Regions from separate parts of the Marinococcus salis genome, predicted to be linked through region 2. Evidence: riboswitches for the same ligand, from Rfam matches in the RefSeq annotation. Region 2 holds a riboswitch; each other region holds the start of a gene.
What was found. Region 2 has a riboswitch for S-adenosylmethionine ahead of ACTTK6_RS11240 (methionine biosynthesis PLP-dependent protein). Riboswitches for the same ligand answer to the same signal wherever they lie in the genome.

Region 1: linked by a shared signal. The riboswitch ahead of ACTTK6_RS12070 (methionine ABC transporter ATP-binding protein) and the one ahead of ACTTK6_RS11240 (methionine biosynthesis PLP-dependent protein) in region 2 are both predicted to bind S-adenosylmethionine.
Region 3: linked by a shared signal. The riboswitch ahead of metK (methionine adenosyltransferase) and the one ahead of ACTTK6_RS11240 (methionine biosynthesis PLP-dependent protein) in region 2 are both predicted to bind S-adenosylmethionine.

Annotation. Positions count from the first base shown of each region.
Region 1 is NZ_JBQOJB010000014.1:66,098-71,596, forward strand. It holds gene sufD (Fe-S cluster assembly protein SufD) at 1-226, opposite strand, end outside; gene sufC (Fe-S cluster assembly ATPase SufC) at 252-1,040, opposite strand; gene ACTTK6_RS12060 (MetQ/NlpA family ABC transporter substrate-binding protein) at 1,443-2,276, opposite strand; gene ACTTK6_RS12065 (methionine ABC transporter permease) at 2,303-2,971, opposite strand; gene ACTTK6_RS12070 (methionine ABC transporter ATP-binding protein) at 2,964-3,983, opposite strand; SAM riboswitch class I at 4,142-4,247, opposite strand; gene gcvH (glycine cleavage system protein GcvH) at 4,412-4,795, opposite strand; gene ACTTK6_RS12080 (arsenate reductase family protein) at 4,823-5,185, opposite strand; gene ACTTK6_RS12085 (STAS domain-containing protein) at 5,262-5,499, opposite strand, start outside.
Region 2 is NZ_JBQOJB010000012.1:52,702-58,200, reverse strand. It holds gene ACTTK6_RS11250 (flagellar brake protein) at 56-730, opposite strand; gene ACTTK6_RS11245 (bifunctional homocysteine S-methyltransferase/methylenetetrahydrofolate reductase) at 778-2,619, opposite strand; gene ACTTK6_RS11240 (methionine biosynthesis PLP-dependent protein) at 2,646-3,749, opposite strand; SAM riboswitch class I at 3,842-3,948, opposite strand; gene ACTTK6_RS11235 (hypothetical protein) at 4,007-4,171, opposite strand; gene prsW (glutamic-type intramembrane protease PrsW) at 4,195-4,842, opposite strand; gene ACTTK6_RS11225 (asparaginase) at 4,945-5,499, shown strand, end outside.
Region 3 is NZ_JBQOJB010000014.1:10,602-16,100, reverse strand. It holds gene ACTTK6_RS11780 (YwpF family protein) at 1-296, shown strand, start outside; gene ytkD (RNA deprotection pyrophosphohydrolase) at 352-843, shown strand; gene pckA (phosphoenolpyruvate carboxykinase (ATP)) at 928-2,511, opposite strand; gene ACTTK6_RS11765 (thiol-disulfide oxidoreductase DCC family protein) at 2,690-3,085, shown strand; SAM riboswitch class I at 3,133-3,240, shown strand; gene metK (methionine adenosyltransferase) at 3,393-4,607, shown strand; gene putP (sodium/proline symporter PutP) at 4,661-5,499, opposite strand, start outside.

The DNA.
Region 1 (5,499 bases), on a different contig from region 2:
GCAGTTCGTCCGACGAGGAAAAGGTTTCTTTCGAAGTGCCCTGGTGCTCAAATTCGGTAAAGTTCCACGTTTTAATGTTCGTTTTTTCCGGTTTTGGCAGCTCCAGCTTTTCTGACAGGCGGCTTGCGCTCAGGCGCTGCTCCTTCAGCCATTGTGGTTCATTTTGGTTGTTTGAAAAATCTTCGACATATTTTTCATCGTATTTCCAAGTAGTATCTATAGACATCATTTCGCCTCCCCTGCTGTTAAAATTATTCCTGTGGTTCTCCAACGCGTTCGTTTTCAATGCCGAGTTCTTCTTTAATCCACTCATAGCCTTCGTTTTCAAGACGCTGGGCCAATTCGGCGCCGCCGGATTTAACAATACGTCCCTGCATCATAACGTGCACTTTATCCGGAGTAATGTAGTTCAAGAGGCGTTGATAGTGAGTGATGATTAAGCAGCCAAAGTCCGGACTTTTCATGTCGTTTACGCCTTTGGAAACGACTTTGAGCGCGTCGATATCAAGACCGGAATCGATTTCGTCCAGGATAGCGATTTTTGGTTCCATCATAAGAAGCTGAAGAATTTCATTACGCTTTTTCTCACCGCCGGAGAAACCTTCGTTTAAATAACGCTGGGAGAACGATTCGTCAATTTCAAGCATGTTCATTTTTTCATCCATCTGGCGGATAAATTTCATCAGCTGGATTTCATTGCCTTCGCCGCGCTTAGCGTTAATGGCCGAACGCATAAAGTCAGAGTTCGTTACACCGCTCACTTCACTTGGATACTGCATTGCGAGAAAAAGACCTGCTCTTGCGCGCTCGTCGACTTCCATGTCGAGAACGTCTTCTCCGTCAAGAGTGATAGTTCCTTTAGTAATTTCATATTTCGGATGGCCCATCACTGCAGAAGCAAGCGTGGATTTCCCTGTTCCGTTTGGTCCCATGATTGCGTGAATTTCTCCGCCGTTCATTTCCAGATCGAAACCTTTAATGATTTCAGTACCTTCAATTTCTACGTGCAAATTCTCAATTTTCAAATTCGGCGTTGCCATTTTGCATACCTCCATATTTTGGAATCAAGCGGAAACCGCTGTTTTTTCTCTATTTATTATAATTATTATTTTATAACAAATATAAACTGACTTCAAGCAAACTCGCTTCATCTCCCGATACATTTCATTTTTAAGCTGCTGTATGATAATAAAACGCATAGGAAATAAATGAGAATTCCTTGGCTTTATTCTCAATAAAAGCATTCATACAAAAAGGAGGGCGCCTATACAAACATTTGCAGGAACGACCCTCCTTGTTCAATGCTTTCCTTCATTCACCCTTACAGTATACCAAACCTCGGTGAGAAGTAAAAAAAGAAAAACTCTTTCAATGGAGATTCTCTTTTAGTTCTACTTAATACAAAAGACCGGACTTAGTCAACAAGTCCGGCCTGTCCGCTATTATTGCTCGGCAGGAATAACAGCTCCATCGTATTCTTCTTCAATAAATTGCTGTGTTTCTTCCGATTGCAATACCTCCACGAGCGTCTGAATCGTTTCATTATCTTCATCCTCTGCCCTCGCCGCTACCACATTGACATACGGATTGTCTTCCGGGCTTTCAAGCGCAATGGCATCTTCCTGTGGATTCAGGTCGGCATCAATCGCGTAGTTGGAGTTAATAAACACTGCATCCCCCTCGCCATTATTGTACACTTGCGGAAGTGTAGCCGCATCAATGTCCGCCTGGAACTGCAGGTTTTTCGGATTTTCAGCAATATCCTCCACAGTTGCTTCCACACCGGCCCCTTCTTCAAGCGTAAGCATGCCTTCCTGTTCAAGCATCTGAAGGATCCGGCCGTGGTCTGCGACCGAGTTGCTCATAATTATTTCAGCCCCATCAGGAAGGGCATCAAGGCTGTCGTATTCCTGGGAATAAACACCGATAGGTTCTATGTGAATACCGCCCATGTTAACAAAATCATAGTTTTCGTTTTCTTCCATTTGATCTTCAAGATACGGAATATGCTGAAAATAGTTTGCATCAATTTCTTCCGAAGCCAACGCTTCGTTTGGAACAATATAGTCGTTGAAGGTTTCAATTTCAAGCTCGATATTTTCTTCTTCAAGCTGATCTTCGGCAAATTCCAGAATTTCGGCATGCGGTACACTCGTAGCCCCTACGGTAAGTGTTTGCGTGTCTTCTCCGGAACCGTCTCCTGATTCTGAATCAGATCCGCATGCTGCAAGTACTGCCGTGGAAAGTAATGAAACTCCAAGTAGTGTTTTCTTCATGAAAAATTCCCCCATTAATATAATATTTATCGTTTATCTATCTGTCTCGTCCAAATATCGCCCACCCACTGTAGAATGAAGACAATAACCAAAATCAGGACTGTAGCAACAAACACCACGTCATTGTTGCTTCGCTGGAACCCTTCCTGATACGCAAGGTTCCCGAGACCGCCCCCGCCTACAACACCGGCCATGGCGGTGTAGCTGACCAGCGTGATGCCTGTCACCGTGATCCCGGAAATTAAGGATGGCAAGGCTTCAGGCAGAAGCACCTTTTGGATGATCTGCCACTGGGTCGCCCCCATTGCCTGCGAAGCTTCAATAACGCCCTTATCTACTTCTCTCAAGCCAATTTCCACCAGACGGGCATAGAAAGGAGCTGCACCGATAATCAGCGCTGGCAGCGCTGCACTCGGCCCGAGCATCGTGCCAATTAAAAAGGTTGTGAATGGAATAAGCAGAATGATTAGAATAATAAACGGAATCGAACGAAAAATATTGACGATCGCCGCTGTCACCGTATGCACCGGCTTGTTTTCCCACATGTTTCCCTTATCCGTTAAATACAGCAGAACGCCTAGTATTGTTCCGAGTAAAAACGTTGCTGCTACCGCGATCAAGCTCATATATACAGTTTCCCACGTAGCAATCCACATATTTTCCCAATTAATTTCTTCCATCCAGGTGCTAAGCATGCTCCATCACCTCCGCTTCTATTTCTTCTTCACGGAGGTAGTCCAGCGCTTTTTCGATTTCCTCATGGCTGCCTTTGATGCGGATGAAAAGAGAGCCATAACTGCCGCGCTGCGTCTGGGAAATTTTTCCCTGAATAATGTTCACATCCACATCAAACTGGCGGATGACTTTGGAAATGAACGGCTGCTCAGCCTTGTTTTCCAAAAACTTCAGCTGTACCACTGCCCCGGTTTCTTCTTCATTAAATACAATTTCCGAGGCATCTTCCTCCGGCTCCGTAATCTGGCGCACGAATTCTTTTGTCATATGCTCCTGAGGCTTCCGGAAGACCTGGAGCACAGGCCCTTCTTCAACGACTCTGCCGTTTTCCATCACTGCCACCCGGTGGCAGATTTTACGGATTACGTGCATTTCGTGCGTGATCAGCACAATGGTTAAACCGAGCTTTTTATTAATATCAGTCAGCAGAGCGAGAATAGAATCCGTTGTTTTTGGATCCAGGGCCGACGTCGCTTCATCGCACAGCAGCACCTTTGGGTTGTTAGCAAGAGCCCTTGCAATGCCAACCCGCTGCTTCTGGCCGCCGCTCAGCTGGGAAGGATAGGAATCTTCCCGGCCTTCAAGGCCGACAAGGTTCACCAGCTCCTGCACCCGTTTGTTTCGTTCCTGCTTTGACTGCTTTGCAATTTCGAGTGGAAACGCAATGTTTTCTGCTACTGTCCGCGACCACAGCAGGTTAAAGTGTTGAAACACCATTCCTATCTCCTGGCGGGCGCTGCGAAGAGACTGCCCTTTTAAGGAGGTAATGCTCTCTCCCTCGATGGTTACTTCACCGCTCGTTGCGGTTTCGAGCTTATTTAACAGCCTTACAAGCGTACTTTTACCTGCGCCGCTGTAGCCGATAATGCCAAAGATCTCTCCTTCATCAATAGAAAGGCTGACGTTATCTACAGCAGTAACGGTTTGTGTTTTTGTTTGAAAGGCCTTGGACAAACCTTTTAATTGAATCATACCGCTCTCTCCTTCATCGTCCTTCTTTATCTTCATTAAAGAGATGTAAATAGTAGGTTTTAAATCTTCACAGTTCCGGCAAATGTTCTCTTTCCACCTCGAACCATAAAGAAAAAACCTTTCTGCACACGAGCAGAAAGGTTTTTAAGAATCCTTTCCACTCATCTTGCAGACATATGCCTGCAGGAATTGGCACCATGTCTGCTTATGCAGACTGGTTGCCGGGTTTCACAGGGCCAGCCCCTCCACCTCTCTTGATAAGTGAACGATGATTATCCGTTCATATTTGACGATGCTATTGATAATAGCACCTTTTCCTATAAGCGTCAACTGTTGGCGTCGTGCTGAAAAGGGTGAAAACGATCAGTATTAAAGCTCTTCAAAAAAGAAGCTGCCTGTTTACAGGCCAGCTTCTATGTAAATCAGTATTAATCGTCGCTTACCATGTCCGAATACTGAGCCGGAGACATTAGATCATCCAGTTCGCTTTCATTGGAAGGCTCTACAACGATCATCCAAGCTTTTTCATACGGCGATTCATTAACGAATTCCGGAGAATCATCCAGGTCTTCGTTAATTTCTACGACTTTCCCTGTGACCGGGGCATAAAGCTCCGATACTGTTTTTACAGACTCTACACTTCCAAATGGTTCACCTGCTTCAAGCTCATCCCCAACCTCTGGAAGCTCTACGAATACAATATCGCCAAGCTCTGATTGGGCAAAATCCGTGACCCCAACGCGAAGACGTCCGTCTTCTTTTTTCACCCATTCATGTTCTTCTGAATACAAAAGTTCATCTGGCACACTCATGCATAATCATCCTCCTTCAAATGAATACTAATACGCTTTCCACTTTTCCTCAAAAACTGGTTCCTTAAACCCAAGGGTAACACTCTCGCCATCTGTCACGACAGGTCTTTTTATGAGCATTCCATCAGAGGAGAGCCATTCCAGAATTTCTTCTTCGGACGCTTTCGGCAGACGGCTCTTCAAGTCCATCTCCCTGTACTTTTTTCCGCTTGTGTTAAAAAACTGTTTCCATTCGAGCCCTTCCTGCTCTTTCCACTTCTTTAGTTCTTCCTTAGAAGGCGGATGGTCTACAATATGATACTCGTTAAAAGGGATCTCTTCTGTTTCAAGCCACTTTTTAGCTTTGCGGCATGTATCGCACGGGGGATATCCATAAAAAGTAAGTGCCAATGCCAGGCCTCCTCACACGCTTTCTTTCCTCTAATTGTAGCGGAATCTTTCCAGGTTGGAAAGTTTCATTTTGTTTTTAACTGCCAAGGGAAGCTGTTAAGACCTGTTCGAGTGAACGGCTGAATTCAAAAGCAAGGGAGGTATGCATTTCCTGAAGCTGTTTGGCCTGGCGCGGGAGGACGCCGGCCACGATGACTTTAGTGCCCATCAAGGTGAGCGCTTCAAAGGTGCTGCGCAGTTCCTTCATCCCCTCTTCGTCTACCTCTCCCACCCCGGTAAAATCAAAAATTGTCTTTTCGTACTCCCCCTGGTGC
Region 2 (5,499 bases):
TTTTCTCCTATTCAAAAGAGACAGTAAAAAGACCGCTTCTGCGGCCTTTAGTTTCTTAACTCCTTACTCGTTTTTCCTGATTCGCTGCTGCACGCTGCCGCTCAAAGCAGTACCTGATCACTGCCTGGCGCTCTTTTTCAGTAATCTCCAAAAACTCCATGCTTGCCCGCTTTGGCCTCCGCTCTTCTTTTTCAAGTACTCTTCTTACTGCAGCGGAACACTGCAAATATTGCATTGAGCCATCTTCCATCGGGAAAGCCAGCGTGATTTGTACGTGCTCCTCTTCCATCAGTTTTGCTTTTGGCGGCACAATGAGCATGCATCCACCACCGCTCACATTTACCGTCACAGTTGTAAACGGCCGGGAAGATCCGTGGACAGCTGCATTAACGCTCGTGTCGACACGTACATAGTTTCTGCGCTGGACACGCTGCCATTCTTTTTTTTCTGGACGTTTAATGATTAATGCCGGTATTTGCCCCTTTAGCCGGGAAAGGACCGTTGAACGGAATGAATAAACAGCACTGTCTTCTCCAACATACCAAACATGCACTGCTCTGCCTGCCTGAAAAGAAATGCTTTTCCCGGTTTCCTGGTCCGCGGGCAAAGCAATTGTAAACGTATTTTCATCTGCATCAAGCAGCTGGGATTTGTATTGAACCTTATTGTCATGCGGTTCCTTTGTATTTATGTTTTCATGCAAATGCCAAACGCTTCCAATTTCGTACAATAGCTAAAACCCCTTTTATATTATATGTCGGACGAAAGGAAAAACTGTTAAATTTCTGTAACGCCAGCTTCCGTCTGCTCCCGCACATACCTTGTCAGTTCAGCCGTAATTTCATAGCGCAGAAACGGCGTAATTAAATAAATACCGTTAAAGTACCGGAGTGTTTCATCAATCAGTTCTTTCGCAATAGCGATTCCTTCCCGTTTGGCTGCTTCAGCATCATTCCCGCAGGCTGCCATTCGCTTTCGCGTATCGTCTGTTAACTGAATGCCCGGCACTTCATTGTGAAGAAACTCTGCATTTCCAGCGCTCACTAGAGGCATTATTCCGATAAATACAGGAGCTTCGAGTTCCTTGACCGCTTCGTGAATTGTTTTAATCCGGTTAACATCATAAACGGGCTGACTCATAAAGTAATGCGCCCCCGCATTCACTTTTTTCTCCAGCCGTTTCACGGCTTTATCAATATGAAGCACGTTCGGATTAAACGCTCCCCCAATGGAGAAATTTGTTTTTTCTCCAAGCGACTTTCCGGAAAACAGACGCCCTTCGTTCATTTCCCGGATGAGGGAAATGAGTGAAACAGAGTTGGCGTCATATACAGACTTTGCTCCTGGAAAATCCCCCACCTTGGAAGGATCTCCGGTAATGGCAAGCAGATCCCGCACACCAATGGTATGAAGTCCCAGCAGATGGGACTGCAAACCGATCAGGTTCCGGTCCCGGCAGGCAATATGCAGGAGCGGCCGGGCAGAGCTCTGCTGCTTAAGCATCGCCCCCATCGCCAGGTTGTCGATCCGGGGGGAGGCGAGGGAGTTGTCGGCAAGTGTCACTGCGTCCGCCCCAGCGTCGTGAAGCGCCTGGGAGCCGCGCATAAATTTCCCCGTTTTCAGCTTCTTCGGCGGGTCCAGCTCTACAATAACCGTATTTTCATTTTTTACTTTTTCATGGAGAGGGACAAACTGTTCCTTTTCAGCTGGGGGCTCAGCTGCTGGGGGCTCCACCTTCACTGGAGGCTTAGTTTTTTCCGGCACGTCGTGTTTCACTGCTTCCGCTATCATGCGCACGTGTTCGGGGGTTGTGCCGCAGCAGCCGCCTATCAAACGTACGCCTTGTTCTTTAAAGCGGAATGCCTGTTTATAAAAGTACTCGGGATTGGACTGGTAGACATACCGGCCATCGTACCAGTTTGGCAGACTGGCGTTAGGGTAGGCGGAATAATACGCCTTTCCGGTCAATTCTGCCTGCTCAAGGGATTTCAATATATGATACGGGCCCATACGGCAGTTGAGACCGACCACTGAAGCGCCGGCGTCCTCGAGCCGGCTGAAAGCTTCACTGATCTGCACCCCGCCGTGCATAACGCCAACGTCTCCAAGCGCCACCTGGGCGATAACCGGGATTTCTGCATCCTTACTCCGGATGTAGCGGACAACCTGCAGAAGCTCTGGCAGGTCATAGAACGTTTCAAGCAGCAGGCCGTCCACCGGCTCCGCCAAAAAGACATCCACTTGCTCCTGCAGCGCATTTCTCAAATATTCATCCGAATATTCACTTACCTGGACGCCTTTAATGCCTCCAACTGTAGCAAATACATACGCTGTTTCACCTGCTGCTTTTCTTGCAAGCTGCACGCCGGCACGGTTAATATCCAACACTTTATCTTCAAGCTCATAGCCTTCAAGCTTCACCCGGTTGGCAGCGTAAGTATTCGTTTGAAGGATATCTGCCCCGGCCTCTGCATATTCCCGGTGAGCGCGCTCCACAGTATCTGGACTGGTCAGGTTCATGGCTTCAAACGAACCCTTATAGCCTTTCTGATAAAGATACGTCCCCATTGCCCCGTCGCCGATCAAAATTGAGGAACTGAGTTTTTTGAGTACGTTCATAGCTTTGCCCCTCTCCTGGTTGTTAGTTACAGCGCCCTTAGCGCCTGCTCGAGATCCTCAATTAAATCGTCTTTATCTTCGATGCCGATGCTGAAACGAAGCAGCCGGTTATCTACGCCGTTGTTAACCCTTACTGCCTCTGGCATGTCGGCATGTGTCTGCGTGGCCGGATACGTGATAAAGCTTTCAACTCCGCCCAGGCTTTCTGCGAAAGTAATGATTTTTATATTTCGCAAAAACGAGTCCACCCACTCTTCGTTTTCGAGACGGAAGGAAAGCATGCCTCCCCGTCCGGAGTAAAGCACATCCGTTATCTTTTCATGGCGGCTGAGATACTCTGCGATCGCCTTCCCGTTTTCTGTATGCTGCTTCATGCGGAGCTTTAAGGTTTTCATACCGCGCATGAGCAGCCAGGAATCAAACGGGCTTAAAATTGTCCCCATGCCGTTCTGAAGCGCACCAATTTTTTCGGAGAGCTCGTCCACGTTGGATACAATCAGGCCGGCAATCAGATCATTATGCCCTCCTAAATATTTCGAGGCCGAGTGTACTACAATGTCAGCGCCTTCTTCGATTGGGCGCTGAAGTACCGGGGTATAAAACGTATTGTCTACAATAAGCCAGGCCCCGTGCTTTTTCGCGAGCAGTGACAGTTCCTTCAGATCCGCTTCCTGCATCAGCGGGTTCGTCGGTGTCTCAATAAACAGCGCCTTCGTTTTCCCGGTAATCAGCTGTTCGAATGCTTCAAGATCCCTCGGGTCACCGTATGTAACCGTCACGCCCCAGCGCCGCCATCCTTCTTCAAACAGACGGTACGTACCGCCGTAAATATCGCTTGTTGCAATCACTTCATCACCGGTTTCAAAGATCGCAAACAGCGTCTGAATAGCAGCCATCCCCGAGCTGAGAGCAAACCCCTGTTTACCTCCTTCGAGCGCGGCGATACCATTTTCGAGAAGATCTCTCGTCGGGTTCGCCGTCCGGGAATAGTCGTATCCCGTGGACTCTCCAATACCTGTATGTTTATACGCTGTGGAAAAATAAACAGGAGGGTTTATTGCACCGGTCCGCGGGTCGGAATTATTCCCCAGTTGTGCAAGGATGGTTTCTATCTGCAGTTGCTTTGACATGTCACAGCCCTCATTTCTCTAAAATTAATGCATTAAATGTACGAAAAGGCCTTCTTCCGTAGACAGAAGAAGACCTTGGCATGCAATACTTCTTCTCATCTCGCAAGCACAGCTTGCAGGAGTTAGCACCTGACCGCATCTTTTGCAGCTGGTTGCTGAGACTTCCAAGGGCCGATCCCTCCATCTCTCTTGATAAGAAACGTTATATGATTACTTTCCAAAGTACATGAAACGAATCGATATTGCAAGTCACCATTTTACTCCGGCGCAATATCAATATGCAGCTGGCTTTCATTGCCGCAGACACAGCGGCGAAAACCCGTTTCCATTTCCCCGTTGGTGTTCTTTCTGCCACGTAGAATATACTTTTCGCCGCATTTCGGGCAGCGGATAACAACGCGGTAGCGGCGGTCTTCTGACATAGTAGCTTCGTCCTTTCGAGTTGTTATTTCGCATTGGCTTTATTAGCCTTTGACAACGCAAACCACCATAAAAATAGCATGAACGGTATGAGATAATACAGAATATTGCCTAAAGAAGCACTTAATATATAATCATACAGCCCGTGAAAGATAAGCGGAATGGCAAGGGCAAGAAAAAAAGAGAATAACCTCCTGCCATGGCGAGAGGCGCGCTTAGCCGATACCGCATAATATCCCATGATCACCCCGAGGAGCGCATGAACCGTTACAGGCAGAAGAGCTCTTGTAACCGCTGTTTCAATGCCGTTTGCAATTAAGTACAAAATATTTTCGAGCGAAGCAAATCCAAGCGACAGGGAAAGTCCGTATATAACGCCATCATAAGTATTTTTAATCGGAGCAAAACGCAGCACAAATGTATATAAAAGGAAAAATTTAATTCCTTCCTCCAATACAGCGGCCTGAGTGTACTGGGCCGCGAAAAGCGGCATGCCTACTCCTTCTGTTTCGAGCGCGTGCTCGATTACAAGCACTGGAAACACGATCAGCACCCCGATGACAAACGCCCGGATGACCGGCAGCCTCCGCTCCACGTCCGCCCGGCGTTTTAATGTAAAATATAGCAGTAAAGCGACAGCCGGCGCCAGGGCCGCCATAATCAGTGCGATCACCTTTCGTTCTCACCCTCTCTTGTTAAACGTATCGTATCATGCTATGTTCAGATTCGTAAAAGAATAATGACAGTCCAGCAGAGCCGACGAGGAGGAATTGAAATGAAAAAAATACTAGTTATCCATACAGGCGGCACGATCGCCATGACCCAGACGGAAGAAAGCGGCGTCGAGCCAGGGCTTCATAATCCGTTAAGCCAATGGAGCCGCATTGCTAATCAAATTGCTGAAATTGTGACGAGCGATTTTCTACATCTCCCTTCCCCTCACATTACTCCGGAGCATATGCTTTCTTTGCACGAACATATGCTTGAAAAGCTGTCCGAAGATATATATGACGGGGTCGTCATTACTCACGGCACCGATACGCTTGAAGAAACCGCCTACGCGCTTGATCTTTTTCATGACAAAGAGCTGCCGGTTGTCGTGACAGGCGCCATGCGTTCGAGTAATGAAATCAGCGCCGACGGTCCGCAAAACTTTCTAGCAGCGGTCCGTACTGCTGCAAGCGATAAAGCCCGCGGCATCGGCGTCCTCGTCGTTTTAAACGAAGAGATCCATTCTGCAAAAAACGTTACAAAAACCCATTCGTCCAACATCGCCACATTTCAGAGTCCGCAATACGGTCCGCTCGGCTTTGTAACGAACAATGAAATA
Region 3 (5,499 bases), on a different contig from region 2:
AAAAGCATGAAGAAGAAATGCTGATGGAAGCAGTGATCACCCATCCTGATAATGCTCCAGCTCTTTTGAGAGGAGTTGTGAAAAAAACCACGCGCCTGGAACACTCTCTTGGTGTGTTAATCCAGGCGTACATGGCTGGAAAAGATGAAAATATCACCGAATTGATATTACAGGAGCTGATTACCGAAGGATATGAAGGCGATCAGCTTTTGGAGGAGTTTCACGAGCGGAAGAACGATCAGCGCTCCTGGTCCAAGGCGATGGCCGCACGGTTATACAGCCGCCAGGAAAAATAATTCCCCGGAGAGATGAGAGAAGTGGAGTGATACGTATGTGTGAGGATCAGGGCATATGACAACCTGCTACAAATTCCGGGACTACTACAATAACGAAGTAGAATTGTCGTTAAATGGCTTCCCGTTTTCAGACAAGCCGGGACATGTATGGGTGATATGCCTGTATGCCGGCAGGTGGCTCCTGACCCGTCACTCCCAACGGGGGCTGGAGTTTCCGGGCGGGAAAATCGAAGAGGGAGAAACGCCTGAAGAAGCAGCTGTACGGGAAGTTGATGAGGAAACCGGCGGCCGCATTGAAGTCATACGCTCTCTTGGCCAGTATAAGGTGGTGGGCCGGAGTGAAGATGTAATAAAAAATATATACATTGCGGTTGTAGATTCGCTGGTTTCTCACGAGGATTATATGGAAACGGATGGCCCGGTGCTGATAGAAACACTTCCAAGCAATATCCGTGAACATCCCGGCTACAGCTTTATTATGAAAGACGAAGTACTTCCCCGTTCGGTTAAATATGCCGAGGAGGCAGGATATATTACCTTAAAATGAAAGGAACCGGCGTCTGTGACTATACAGATACCGGTTCCTTTTTATCATAGTGGATGCGGCTTATGGCTATGCGGAGAATTCCGTCTACAGCTGCGTCGGTCCGGCTTTTGAGATCTCACCGGGCACATCGTAAAACCGCTTAAAATTTTCTGCAAACTTGCGGGCGAGCATACGGGCCTGGACCTCGTACTCTCCGGCTTCTGCCCACATTTTCTTCGGCTGGAGCATATCTTCCGGAACGCCAGGGCAGGATTCCGGAATATGGAGCCCAAATATAGGATCCTCCACAGTGGCTGCGTTGGTGAGTTCGCCGCTTAGAGCTGCCTGCACCATAGCACGGGTGTACGAAAGATCCATACGGCTGCCGACACCGTAGCCGCCGCCGCTCCAACCGGTATTCACCAGAAAAACAGGCACATTGTGTGCATCAATTTTTTCCCCGAGCATCTCTGCATATACAGAAGCCTGGCGTGGTAGAAACGGTGCTCCGAAGCAGGTGGAAAATGTAGCTTCTGGAGAAGTGATGCCTCTTTCCGTTCCGGCTAGTTTGCTTGTGTAGCCGCTGAGAAAATGATACATGGCCTGTTCCTTCGTCAGCCGGCTGATCGGCGGAAGAACGCCGAAGGCATCTGCAGTTAAAAAAATAATTGCTGACGGATGTCCGGCTGTGCCAGAAGGTACAATTCCCTCGACGTGTTCAATGGGATAAGCCGCCCGGGTGTTTTCGGTAATATGCGTGTCAGTGTAGTCGACTTTCCCACTGGCATCGTCCAGGCCGACGTTTTCAAGTACGGCCCCAAAACGGATAGCGTTCCAGATCTGAGGTTCTTTTTGTCTGGACAGGTTCGAACATTTTGCATAGCATCCGCCTTCAATATTAAAAATACCTTTTTCGGACCAGCCGTGTTCATCGTCGCCAACCAGGAGCCGGGAAGAATCAGCAGAAAGCGTCGTTTTCCCGGTGCCGGAAAGCCCGAAAAACAGTGCACTTTTTCCGTCGCTTCCTATATTTGCCGAGCAGTGCATTGGAAGCACGCCCTGTTCAGGGAGCAGGTAGTTCATGACAGAAAAGATTGATTTTTTCATTTCACCGGCGTATTCTGTTCCACCAATCAAAATTATGCGTCTTGCAAAGCTGATGACGATAAATGTTTCCGATAAGGTGCCGTCAACCTCGGGATCTGCTTTGCATTCTGGTGCAGCTATAAGCGTGAAGGGTTGAGTGGAAGGGGTTTCCCTTCCATCAGGGCGAATGAACAGCTGCCGTGCGAACAATTGGTGCCAGGCATAGGAGGTAATGACCTGGACGGGAAGCTGGTAGTCTGGATCAGCACCTGCAAGGGCATCACTTGCGAAGACTTCATTCTGATTGTTTAAATGAGCCATCACTTTGTTGTGAAGTTGTTTAAATACTTCTTCGGACATTGGCCTGTTTACATTTCCCCAATCAATAGAAGGAGAACTGCCGGGCTCGTCGACAATATACTTATCTTTTGGCGAGCGGCCGGTATATTTGCCTGTTTTCACAGCAAGAGCGCCTTCAGCTGTGAGTGACCCCTCCTGCAGTGCCAGCGAGCGCTTCACAAGCGCAGGGACAGAGAGGTTCCATTGGACGTGCGCTTCATTCAATAGATTCGTTTCAGGTTTGGAAGCGAACGGTGGCTTCATAAACAATCACTCCTTTAATGAGGGGGGAAGTTGGATTTATTCATCATTAATGATGGATATAATATAAAATAGTGTAACACAATTAATTAAATAGTACATACTTATTGTGCAAAAAGTTCATGAATATTTTCAGTGTTTAGAGGGAAAAGATGTAAGAAAGCAAGGAAAGGGGAAAATTATGGAACAACAATCGGAATTTATTGTGTTTTACGATAGCGACTGTCCGTTATGCACCAGGTTCCATACTTATCTTTCAGCGATAGATAAAACGGATACAGTAGATTGGAAATCTATATATGATGAGGATTTATTCGAAAAATACCCGATGCTCAAGGGAGAGCCGCTTGAAGAGCAGATGCATAGTGTAGAAGATGGCACGTATGTGTATGCCGGATATTTTACTGTGAAAAAATTGTGCTATACTATTCCAGCATTAAAGCCGTTAAAGGCAGTGTTTCTGCTGCCGGGAGTAGAGGCGCTTGGCCGGAAGCTGTACCACACGGTATCAACAAACCGGTACCAGTGGTTTCATTTCCTTTGTGATAGCAGCACCTGCCAGCGGGAAGGGCACTAAGTTTGACATCAAATAGGGTTTGCGTTACGATTTTGTACGAACGGATACTCTTATCCTGAGCAGGTGGAGGGACAGTCCCTGAGAAGCCCAGCAACCATCCGGGAACGGAAAGGTGCTAACCTGGAGAGGCGGATAGGCGCCTTGAAAGATAAGAGGCGAAAAAGCTGAACTGACAGCTCCTTTTCCCTCAATTTTTTTGGGACAAGGGGCTTTTCTTGTACACAACGGCCTACTGCCGTTTTCTTTTCGTCTACCCCGAGAATAGGAGAGTACACCCGTAGCAGGCAGTTAAAAAGGAGGCAGCAGCGTGTCTACAATTGGACGACGTTTATTTACGTCGGAATCTGTTACAGAAGGACACCCGGACAAAGTATGTGACCAGATTTCCGATGCGATTTTAGATGCAATTTTAAAGGATGATCCGAATGCCCGTGTGGCAGCGGAAACAGTAGTGAACACGGGGCTCGTGTTAGTAGCAGGTGAAATATCGACATCTACATACGTGGATATTCCCAAAATTGCCCGGGAAACTTTGAAAGATATTGGCTATACCCGGGCGAAATACGGCTTTGATTACGAAACATGCTCGGTTTTGACGTCAATAGATGAACAGTCAGCCGACATTGCCCAGGGCGTTGATGAAGCGCTTGAAACTCGTGAAGGCTCGATGACCGAGGACGAATTGGAATCAATCGGAGCGGGGGACCAGGGTTTGATGTTTGGGTATGCAGATAATGAAACCGATGAGCTCATGCCCCTGCCGATTTCTCTTGCGCATAAGCTGGCACGCCAGTTAACGAAAGTTCGCAAAGATGGTAATCTTTCGTATCTGCGTCCCGACGGAAAGACGCAAGTAACGGTGGAATATGGAGACGATGGGAAACCGCTTCGGGTGGAAACGATCGTTATTTCCACCCAGCATTCCGATGAGGTAACGCTAGCCCAGATTGAAGAGGATATGCATAAATACGTTATCGAGCCGGTCGTGCCGGCAGAGCTTTTGGATGCTGAAACCAATTATTTCATTAATCCAACCGGCCGTTTTGTCATTGGCGGACCGCAGGGGGACGCCGGACTTACCGGACGGAAAATTATCGTTGATACGTATGGCGGCTATGCCCGTCACGGCGGCGGGGCGTTTTCCGGCAAAGACCCGACAAAGGTCGACCGGTCCGCTTCATATGCCGCGCGCTATGTAGCAAAAAACATTATTGCAGCAGGACTTGCAGATAAATGTGAGGTTCAGCTTGCGTATGCAATCGGCGTGGCGCAGCCGGTTTCCATTTCGATTGCCACATTCGGTACAGGGAAAGTCTCAGAAGAGGTGCTCGTAAAGCTCGCTAACGAGCATTTTGATCTGCGCCCGGCCGGCATTATCAAAATGCTCAATCTCCGCCGGCCGATTTACAGGCAGACAGCTGCTTACGGTCACTTTGGACGCCATGATGTTGACCTTCCGTGGGAACGCACGGATAAAGCAGCAGCGCTTCAGGAACAGGCGTTCACTGAAAAACAACAATAACTGCAAAAATACCCGCTCCTGTTTTATTCAGGAAGCGGGTATTTTTTAGTTTTTCAGCTTTTTTCCTTGTACGTGCTGACAGAGTCAAACTCAGTTTTAATTTTGTCTGAAGGCTTCGGCCCGAGCAGGCTGACTGCAATGATGATTAGAACATTGATCAAAAAGCCCGGTACGATCTCGTATAGATCAAACAGGCCGCCGGTAAGCTGGACCCAGATGATCACAGTTGTCCCGCCGGCAATCATGCCGGCAAGAATTCCCCACTTGCTCGTACGGCGCCAGAAAAGGGAGAAAAGCATCGCAGGCCCGAACACAGCACCAAATCCGGCCCAGGCATAGCTCACGAGTTCAAGCACCGTGCTGCCTGGAGTGGAGGCAAGCAGCAGAGCAACGAGGGCGATGGCAATAACGCCGAATCTTCCCACCCAGACAAGCTCCCGGTCAGAAGCATGCGGCCGGAGCAGGCCTTTATAAAAGTCCTCCGCGAGAGCACTTGAAGATACGAGCAGCTGGGAGTCCACCGTGCTCATAATAGCAGCAAGTATCGCTGCGAGCAGTACCCCGGAAACCCATGGGTTAAACAGTACCTGGGTAAACAGTATAAACACTGTCTCCTGGTTGCCTTCCCCGAGCTGGGCGTCCCCTGAAAAGTAAGCAATGCCGATAAACCCTGTGAAAATAGCACCGAGAAGAGAAATAACCATCCAGCTCATACCTACCAGCCGGGCCATTGGAATTTCTTTTTCGGAACGGATCGCCATAAACCTCGTAATAATATGTGGCTGCCCAAAGTAGCCAAGCCCCCAGGCAAGCAGGGAAACGACTGAAATAACGCTCACATTCGTAAACGCACTTAACGCCTCCGGATTAATGGAGGCTGCAGTCTGAACAG